Regions from separate parts of the Streptomyces sp. NPDC046887 genome, predicted to be linked through region 3. Evidence: riboswitches for the same ligand, from Rfam matches in the RefSeq annotation. Region 3 holds a riboswitch; each other region holds the start of a gene.
The links. A riboswitch is a leader RNA that binds a small molecule or an ion and turns the genes downstream of it on or off. The one in region 3 is predicted to bind cyclic di-AMP.
Positions count from the first base shown of each region.

Region 1: another riboswitch for cyclic di-AMP. It lies ahead of ABZ945_RS06940 (LysM peptidoglycan-binding domain-containing M23 family metallopeptidase); the one in region 3 lies ahead of ABZ945_RS17165 (LysM peptidoglycan-binding domain-containing protein).
Region 2: another riboswitch for cyclic di-AMP. It lies ahead of ABZ945_RS19380 (M23 family metallopeptidase); the one in region 3 lies ahead of ABZ945_RS17165 (LysM peptidoglycan-binding domain-containing protein).
Region 4: another riboswitch for cyclic di-AMP. It lies ahead of ABZ945_RS13655 (transglycosylase family protein); the one in region 3 lies ahead of ABZ945_RS17165 (LysM peptidoglycan-binding domain-containing protein).

Region 1 is NZ_JBEYXH010000004.1:213,085-215,257, forward strand. It holds gene ABZ945_RS06935 (SGNH/GDSL hydrolase family protein) at 1-182, opposite strand, end outside; gene ABZ945_RS06940 (LysM peptidoglycan-binding domain-containing M23 family metallopeptidase) at 403-1,308, opposite strand; cyclic di-AMP (ydaO/yuaA leader) riboswitch at 1,312-1,466, opposite strand; gene ABZ945_RS06945 (tyrosine-protein phosphatase) at 2,047-2,173, shown strand, end outside.
Region 2 is NZ_JBEYXH010000020.1:19,027-21,199, reverse strand. It holds gene ABZ945_RS19385 (PP2C family protein-serine/threonine phosphatase) at 1-206, shown strand, start outside; cyclic di-AMP (ydaO/yuaA leader) riboswitch at 496-627, shown strand; gene ABZ945_RS19380 (M23 family metallopeptidase) at 820-1,926, shown strand; gene ABZ945_RS19375 (aldo/keto reductase) at 2,041-2,173, shown strand, end outside.
Region 3 is NZ_JBEYXH010000016.1:60,532-62,704, forward strand. It holds gene ABZ945_RS17160 (class I SAM-dependent methyltransferase) at 1-438, shown strand, start outside; gene ABZ945_RS17165 (LysM peptidoglycan-binding domain-containing protein) at 552-1,316, opposite strand; cyclic di-AMP (ydaO/yuaA leader) riboswitch at 1,319-1,514, opposite strand; gene ABZ945_RS17170 (SpoIIE family protein phosphatase) at 1,834-2,173, opposite strand, start outside.
Region 4 is NZ_JBEYXH010000011.1:88,183-90,355, forward strand. It holds gene ABZ945_RS13650 (transglycosylase family protein) at 1-464, shown strand, start outside; cyclic di-AMP (ydaO/yuaA leader) riboswitch at 784-973, shown strand; gene ABZ945_RS13655 (transglycosylase family protein) at 977-1,723, shown strand; gene eno (phosphopyruvate hydratase) at 2,041-2,173, shown strand, end outside.

The DNA of each region.
Region 1 (2,173 bases), on a different contig from region 3:
TTGGCGTACCGGAACGACTCGGGTTCCGGCAGCCGGTCCGCGAGGAGCACCGCGAGGCGGTCCGCCCAGCCGACGAAGGCCCCACCGGGCCCCGGGTCCCCGACGCCCTCGGTGAAACTGTCACCGATCGCCGCGTACGACCCGCATACGTCACGTTCACTGAAGGTCGAATGGTCTGCCACGGCAGGTCATCCTTCTACGCGGGATGTGACCTACGCGACCGTAAGGAGGGGTTGACGGGGCGTGATGTTTGCCACCGGTCAATTTTCCCCCAAGCGCGGAATAAGCGGGGTGCGGAAAAACGGGGCGGAATTGCGGGGGGGGTGGAGGCAGTGGACGCGCCTCCGCCCGGCACCGTGTGCGGGTGCCGGGCGGAGGCGGCGGCGGAGAGGCCGAGAGGGATCAGATGCCGACGCCGTGGCTGCGGAGGTAGGCCAGCGGGTCGATGTCCGAGCCGTAGCTGGGGCTGGTGCGGATCTCGAAGTGCAGGTGCGGGCCGGTGACGTTGCCGGTGGCGCCCGACAGGCCGATCTGCTGGCCGGCGCTCACGGTCTGGCCGGCGGACACCCCGAGGGAGGAGAGGTGGGCGTACTGCGAGTAGTTGCCGTCCTCGTGCTTGATGACGATCTCGTTGCCGTACGCGCCGCCCGACTGGGCGGAGACCACGGTGCCCGGGCCGACCGCCTTGATCGGGGTGCCGGTGGAGGCGGCGAAGTCGACGCCGGTGTGGTAGCCGGAGGACCACATGGAGCCGGACTGGTGGTACGGGGTGCCGATGCCGCCGTCGACCGGGGCGACGAAGCCCGAGCCGCTGGTCGAGGCGGAGGAGGCGGGCGCCTCGGCGGCAGGGGCCTCGGGCTTGGGGGCCTCGGAGCGGGCGGTGCTCCGGGAGGCGCGGTCCGCGTCGGCCTTCGGCTTGGCCGGAGCCGCCTCGGCTCCACCGGACTTGGCGCCGAGGGTCAGCTTCATGCCCGGGATGATCAGCGCCGGGTCCTCGCCGACGACCTTCCGGTTGTCCTCGTACAGCTTCTGCCAGCCGCCCTTGACGTTCTTGTTGTGGGCGATCTTGGCGAGGTAGTCGCCGGCGACCACGGTGTAGCTGCGGGGCGCGGCCTTCGCGGCGCTGTGCGCGGCCTGCTGCACGGCGGCGGTCTGGGCGGCGGCGGCCGGGGCGCTCTGCTCGGCGGCGTGGGCGCCGCTCGCGGCGAACAGCGGCAGCGCGATGGCGGCGCCACCGGTGCCGGCGGCGACGAAGCCGCGGGTGAGGGTGCTGGACTTGGGACGGCGGTGCTTACCCTTGCCGGGCATGGCGAATCCTCTCCGGCGCCTACGAGGTGAGCTGTCGGGTTCGGACTGGAGATGTCCGGCCGTGTACTGACACGGCTTCACCCCGAGCCGGGCCCCTCCCGGGGTTCGGCGTACTACCTGGGTCCCCCGCTCCTGCCACGCGTGGGTGAGTGTGAATTCCGGGCCGGTGGCAGGATTCGGCGGTCCGGCCGGATTGCCGTGAACTTAAGCGAGCGGAGTCGGCGCGAACAAGCCGCGGCTTTCCGGTGGGTATTCCTAGGGGTGCGAACGGAGCGGAATCGCGGTCACCCTGTGTGGATTACGGATCATGAGTTCCCGTCCCCAGCACGGCAATTGGGAGCCCTTGGCGGGCACGGACCGTCACGGTTATGACGCTGCTCACGCGCTCCGGCCCATTTACCCCACGACCAGGGCAGGTTGGCCCGGAACATAGCCAAACAAGCAATTCGGACAGATGCTCCCAGTCAGGGGCGAGTCGATACGGTCATGTCAGCCCCTGGGGCACCGGAGAACGCACTTCGCACCGACACAACGGGCCTTACGTGCATGGGTGCCGAAACGGACAAAGGGGTCGCCGATCCGGACCGGGGGCTCCCCGGGGCGCCGAGCCCGCGCGCGGCGGGTCCGCGCAGGTCCGGGGTCGTACGGCCCCTCCTGGTACGCCGTGACCGTGCCGTATCGTCGGAGCCGCGACCTCGTCGGCGGCCGGCGCCGACGGCAGACGCGGAGGAGACCTTCGTGACCCAGCAGCTGCCGCAGGCACCGTCCACCGAGCCCGAGCTGACCGGGGTCCGCAACTTCCGGGATGTCGGCGGGCTGCCCACGGTGGACGGCCGGCGGGTGCGGCAGGGCACGCTCTACCGCA
Region 2 (2,173 bases), on a different contig from region 3:
GGGATCCGCAGGGGGTGTTCTACGACCCGGTGGCCCGGCTGCGGGGGCGGATCTTCCCGGGGCCGGACGCCATCCTCGACGCGCTCACGGACGACGTACGGCTGCACACGGCGGGCGGCGCGAGGGACGACCTGGCGCTGCTGGCGGTCGCGCGCCCCGCGGTGGGGCAGCCGCCCCGGCGCCGCACCATGCCGGTGGTGCCCTGAGCTTCCCGGAGGGGGTCGGGTATACGGAGGGTGATCACCATGGCCCCGTCCGTTTCTCCCGTGACAGGGATACGGAGAGGGCGCGGCGGGTACCCGGGGGCCGGTGGTGGATACATGCGCCGGTGAGGCTTCTGAGGGGTGGTCAACTCGACCCCGTATCAGCGCATCTGCCCAGGTCCGTCCCTCCTTCGGAGGCCGAACGATCGCATGGAGCGGCTTGGAATCCGAGCCCCGGGTCTATTAACGTTCGATAACGCAGCGCGGTCGTCCCAGCCGTCGGCAAGACGGCGCCGTGCGCGCGCCGAATTCCGCTCGGAAACCGGGGAACCACCACTTTGGGGTGAATCGGGCCGCTTGGCCCGTAGGAGACCTTCCTGCTCCGAACCCGTCAGCTAACCCGGTAGGCGCGAAGGAAGGAAAGGAGTGCGCCTCCGTGGCGTCCAACAGGCCTGCCCCCGAGACTTCTTACGGTCCGGGTGGCTCCCTTGGCATCACGGCCGCTCCGGCCGGTCCGTTCTCCTCCTCAGGCTTCCCGGGCGCCGCCCCGGCAAACGACCCGATCGGCCCGGAGGCCGCCTTCGGCCCGGATGGCTCGTTCGGCCCGGATGGCTCCGTGTTCGGCTCGGATGGCTCGTTCGGCCCGGACGGCTCCGCACTCGGTTCGGATGGCTCGTTCGAGGAGTGGAACCCGACCGAGGAGACCGTCCGCCCCGTGCGCGGTCGGCACCGGGTGGCCAAGCAGCGCGGCGGCCTGGCCCGTAGCTCCACCGTCCTCGGTGTGGGCGTCATCGCGGCGGTCGGCGCGGGCGGTATGGCCACCGCGCAGAGCAAGCCGCCGGTCTCCATCTCCCTGCCGGACGCCGTCGCCGACAAGCTCCCGGACGCCGCGTCCCTGCCCGGTATCGGCTCGCTGATATCCGGTGACGAGGAGTCGGGCGAGGAAGCGGGCGGTGCGGTCGCGGCCCCGGGGACGGCGGCCCTGGCCGGCACCGCCGACCGTGGCGGCGCCGCCGACGCCGGTGAGGCGCTGCGGGCCCGGATCCTCCAGCAGGCCGAGCAGGCCCAGGCGTCCGCCGACGCCGAAGCGCGGGCCGCCGCCGAGCGGAAGGCCGCCGAACAGGCCGCCACCGAGGCCGAGAAGCAGCGCGGTGCGGCGGACAAGGCCGCCGAGGCCGAGAAGGCGAAGAAGGAAGCGGCGGCGAAGAAGGCCGCCGAGGAGAAGGCGAAGGCCGAGGCCAGGGCCAAGGCGGCCGCAGAGGCCGAGGTCGAGGCGGAGCCGGAGAAGCCGGCTCCGGCGGAGAAGCCGGCCGAGGCGGCGGGCGACTGGTCGCTGCCCACCTCCTCGTACACCATCACCTCCACCTTCGGGCAGGCCGGCTCGATGTGGTCCTCCGGCTACCACACCGGTCTCGACCTGGCCGCGCCGACCGGCACGCCGGCCAAGGCGGTCCACGGCGCCACGGTCAAGTCGGCCGGCTGGTCGGGCTCCTACGGCTACCGCATCGTGCTGGAGCTGGCGGACGGCACCGAGGTCTGGTACTGCCATCTGTCTTCGATGACGGTCGCCGCCGGGCAGCAGGTCGGCGCCGGGGAGACCATCGGCCGGGTCGGCGCCACCGGCAATGTCACCGGGCCGCATCTGCACCTGGAGGTCCACACCCCGGGCGGCCAGGGCATCGACCCGCTCTCCTGGCTGCGCGGCAAGGGCCTCACGGTCTGACGGAGCGGCCACCCGGCCCCCGCCCGCCCCCGCTCCAGGGCGGAATAGCGCTCCGGGGGCGGAATACCGCTCCGGGGCGGAATAGGGCTCCGGCGGGGGCGTGTTCTGCCCTCCATGACCTCTCTCCGCAAGCTGGGCACGTCCGACCTGCTCGTCTTCCCGCTCGCCCTGGGCGGCAACGTCTTCGGCTGGACCGCCGACCGGGCGCAGTCCTTCGCCGTGCTGGACGCCTATACGGCGGCCGGCG
Region 3 (2,173 bases):
ATCGGGCGGGCGCTGCGCCCCGGCGGGCGGCTGGCCTTCGTCTGCCCGGCGGAGCCCGAGGCGAACGAGTGGCTGGCCGCCCTCACCTCGCTGAAGGACATCGTGCCCATGGGCGGCTTCGGGGCCGCGGGCAAGCCGGGGATGTTCTCCCTGGCCGATCCCGCCGCCATCCGGTCGGTGCTCGCCGCCGGCGGCTACGCCAACCCCGGTGTCCACCGGGTGGAGGCGTACGGGGAGTGGGGCGCCGACGCCGAGGAGGTGGCCGCGTTCATGCTGGGGATGGGGCCGGGGCGGCATCTGCTGTCGCAGGTGGGGCCCGAGGCGCGCGAGGAGGCGGGCCGGCGGCTGACCGGGGCGCTGCGCCGGTACGAGAAGGGGGACGGCCCGCTGCGACTGCGCTCCACCGCCTGGCTGGTCACGGCCGAGCGCCCGGAGTGAGACCCCCGTCAGCTCATGCCGGAAGGCCGGCCGCGCGGGGCGGCCGGCCTTCCGGCAGGTTCACGGCGGTGGCTCCCCGTACCGCCTGACACGGGGAGCCGCCTGCCATCGGCCTAGTAGGGGCCGTTGACGTTGTCGATGGAGCCGTAGCGGTCGGCCGCGTAGTTGCAGGCGGCGACGATGTTGGCGACCGGGTCGTAGCTGTCGGTCGAGGTGCCGGCCACGTGGTACGCCTGGAAGGTCGGGTCGATCACCTGGAGCAGGCCCTTGGACGGGGTGCCGTTGACGGCGTTGACGTCCCAGTTGTTGATGGCCAGCGGGTTGCCGGAGGACTCGCGCATGATGTTGCGGTGGATGCCCTCGTAGCTGCCGGGGATGCCGTTCTGCGCCATGACGTCCAGGGCCTCGCGGATCCAGCCGTCCAGGTTGTCGGCGTACGCCGTCTTGGCGGCGGCGGGCTTCGCGGCGGCCGGGGCGGCCTTGGCGACGGCCGGCACGGCCTCCGGCTTCGTCGCGGCGGCGGCCTGGGCGACGCTGAGCTTCAGGCCCGGGCGGATCAGCGAGGGGTCGGCGCCGACGGCGGCGCGGTTGGCCTCGTACAGGCTCTTCCAGCCGCCGGCCACCTCATGGGAGCGGGCGATCGTGGACAGGGTGTCGCCGAGGACCACGGAGTACGTGGCGGGGGCGGCCTTGGCGGCGGCGGGGGCGGCGGTCTTCGCCTGGACGACGGCCGCGGCCGGGGCGGCGGCGGGAGCGGCGTGGGCGGTGGCCGCGCCGATCACCGGCAGGGCGAGCGCGGCGCCACCGGTGCCGACCGCGAGAACGCGGCGGGCCAGGGCGCTGTTGCGGACACGGCGGTGCTTACCCATTGCGGGCATGGTGCTTTCCTCTCCGGCGCCTACGAGGTGAGCTGTCGGGTTCGGGCTGGAGTTGCCCGGCCGCGGAATTCCGCGACTTCACCCCAAGCCGTTCCGCGGCTGTGCGGTCCGGCGCTTACCTGGGTCCCCCGCTCCTGCCGTGCGTGTGGGTGAGTGGGTGCGTGTCCGGACGGCGGCAGGATTCGGCGTTCCACCCGGAATGAGCGTGACCGTAGGCGAGGGAATCGGGGCAGAACAAGCGCCGATCTACCGCCGCACGGCCGGTAGTCGGCGAATTCCGGGAATTGGATCTCCCCGCCTTTTCTGGCGGCCCGTCAAATGCGCTGCCGTATAAGCATTGGATCAATTTCGGAAATGCGCATGTCATTTCCGGGCGGTGATGGACATCACGGGTCCGCCCTCGGTGGGATAAGTCAGTCTATGTTTCCCTAACTTGACCCATAGGGATCTAAAGCCCCAAAGGTGCGCCAGCTGTCAAAAGGGACAGATCGGTGCGCCTGTCCCGGACGGCCCGCGGCTACCAGGCCAGGTCGTCCAGCAGGGCGTCCACCGGCTGCCGGTCACCGTCCGCCGGGGACTGCTCGGTCCACATGACCTTCCCCTGCGCGGTGTAGCGGGTGCCCCAGCGCTGGGCGAACTGCGACACCAGATACAGCCCGCGCCCGCCCTCGTCCGTGTCGGAGGCCCGCCGCAGATGCGGGGAGGTGCTGCTGCCGTCGGACACCTCGCAGGTCAGCCACCGCTCGTACAGCATCCGCACATGGATCGGCGCCGAGCCGTAGCGGATCGCGTTGGTGACCAGCTCGCTCAGCATCAGCTCGGTGGTGAAGCCGATCTCCGCCAGCCCCCACGCCTCC
Region 4 (2,173 bases), on a different contig from region 3:
GGGCCTCCGCCTCCACCACCGCGGACACCGAGGCGCCCGCCTCCGGCACCGGGAAGCACCGCGGCAAGCCCGCGCCCGAGGAGGAGCCGGCCACCGAGCCCTCCGCCGACCCGTCCGCGAGCACCGACGCCGACCCGGCCGACGAGGCCGGACGCGACCAGCAGCCGGCCGCCACCGGCCCGGGGCTGCCCGGCGACGAGGAGACCGCCGCCGACGGCACCGAGGGCGAGCGGGAGGGCGAGACCCGCACCTCGCGCGGCGAGGGGACCGAGCGCGGCTCGGTGGGCACCGACCCCGGCGCGTACACCGTCCAGCCCGGCGACAACCTCACCGCCATCGCCCAGGAGCGGGAGCTGGACGGCGGCTGGACCGCCCTCTACGAGGCCAACAAGGACACCGTCGGCACCGACCCCGACCTCATCCTCCCCGGTCAGGACCTCCAGCTGACGGACGATCAGAAGTAGTCAGACAGCGGCGGAAACGGGCCTGCGGCCAGGTGATCCCAAGGGGATTACGTGGCCGTTTGTCCATTTCTGGGCGGGTGGGGCGCGAGTGAGACATGAGTCTCTTTGGCCCAACTGGCGCCCCTCGTGCGTCCGGTACGCCCACTGTGCCCGCTACCAGCGCAAACGCCCGTCACAGGCGCCGCGATACGGGCGCATTGACCTTGATGTCCGTTTTTGATCTCGGGCGAGGTCTGTGTCTACGGTCGTCACCGCTCGCTCACCGCGGGCCCCGCCGACCGGAACGCCGAATCCTGCCGCCGGCCGTCGGGCACAGTCGTCGCTTCACGCGCCGAAGGCAGGAGCGGGGGACCCAAGGTAAGTGCCGCGGACGGCCGCCGTGCGAGGACTCGTCAGGAGTCCCGTACGACCGACCGGACCGGCTTGGGGTGAAGTCGCCACCGCGCGACCGGGCCAACTCACTCGCCCGAACCCGACAGCTCACCTCGCAGGCGTCGGTGAGGAGATGACCCATGCTGTTTTCCGGCAAGGCCAAGCACCGTCGCCCGTCCAAGGCCGTCCGTTTCGCCGCGTTCGCCGGTATCACCGGTGCCGCCGTGGCCGCCCCGCTGCTGGGCGCCACCTCCGCCTCCGCCGCCACCACCGCCGAGTGGGACAAGGTCGCCCAGTGCGAGTCCGGCGGCGACTGGTCCATCAACACCGGCAACGGCTACTACGGCGGTGTGCAGTTCTCGGCGTCCACCTGGGCCGCGTACGGCGGCACCAGCTACGCCCCCACCGCCGACCAGGCCTCGAAGTCCCAGCAGATCGCGGTCGCCGAGAAGGTGCTCGCCAGCCAGGGCAAGGGTGCCTGGCCGAGCTGCGGCGTGGACCTGTCCGGCGCGTCCGCGCAGAGCGGCGGCGGCGAGGAGTCCGCCCCGCAGCAGCAGGCCCAGCCCCAGGCCCAGCCGCAGCAGCAGGAGCGCAAGGCCGAGCAGCCCACCACCCGCAGCCAGCAGCGCACCGCGCCGCAGGCCGCCCCGAAGGCCGACACCGGCTCGGGCTCCGCCTCGGGCTCCGGCGAGAAGGTCACCACCCCGACCGGCAAGAAGGTCGAGAAGGGCGACGGCGAGTACAAGGTGAAGACGGGCGACACCCTCTCCACCATCGCCGGTGCGAAGAAGGTCCAGGGCGGCTGGAGCAAGCTGTTCGACCTCAACAAGGACATCGTCGACGACGCCGACCTGATCTACCCGGGCCAGCAGCTCCACCTGAGCTGAGCCCCGCGGCCCCCTCGGGGCCGCCACTGGCGCGCCGCCGGTGCTTTTCGCGGACACCGGCGGCGTACGGCGACCCCGGCCCGGATCCGTCCGGGCCGGGGTCCGCCATATCCGGCCCCGGGGGGCCGGACACGGCTACCGGCTGGTAGGTCTGCGGCCGTTTGCCCGGTGATCCCATCGGATGACCCCTTTTTCGTCCCAGCGGGCGGGCGTCGGCGGGCGGCGGACCCCCGGGCGGTTAGGCTCTTGCCGCAAGGCCCTACCGGCCCTGCACTCCACGCGTCACCCCTTGCGTCACATCCCAGAAGGAGATGCTCGTGCCGTCCATCGACGTCGTCGTAGCCCGGGAAATCCTCGACTCGCGAGGCAACCCCACGGTCGAGGTCGAGGTCGGCCTCGACAACGGCAGCACCGGCCGTGCCGCCGTCCCGTCCGGTGCCTCCACCGGCG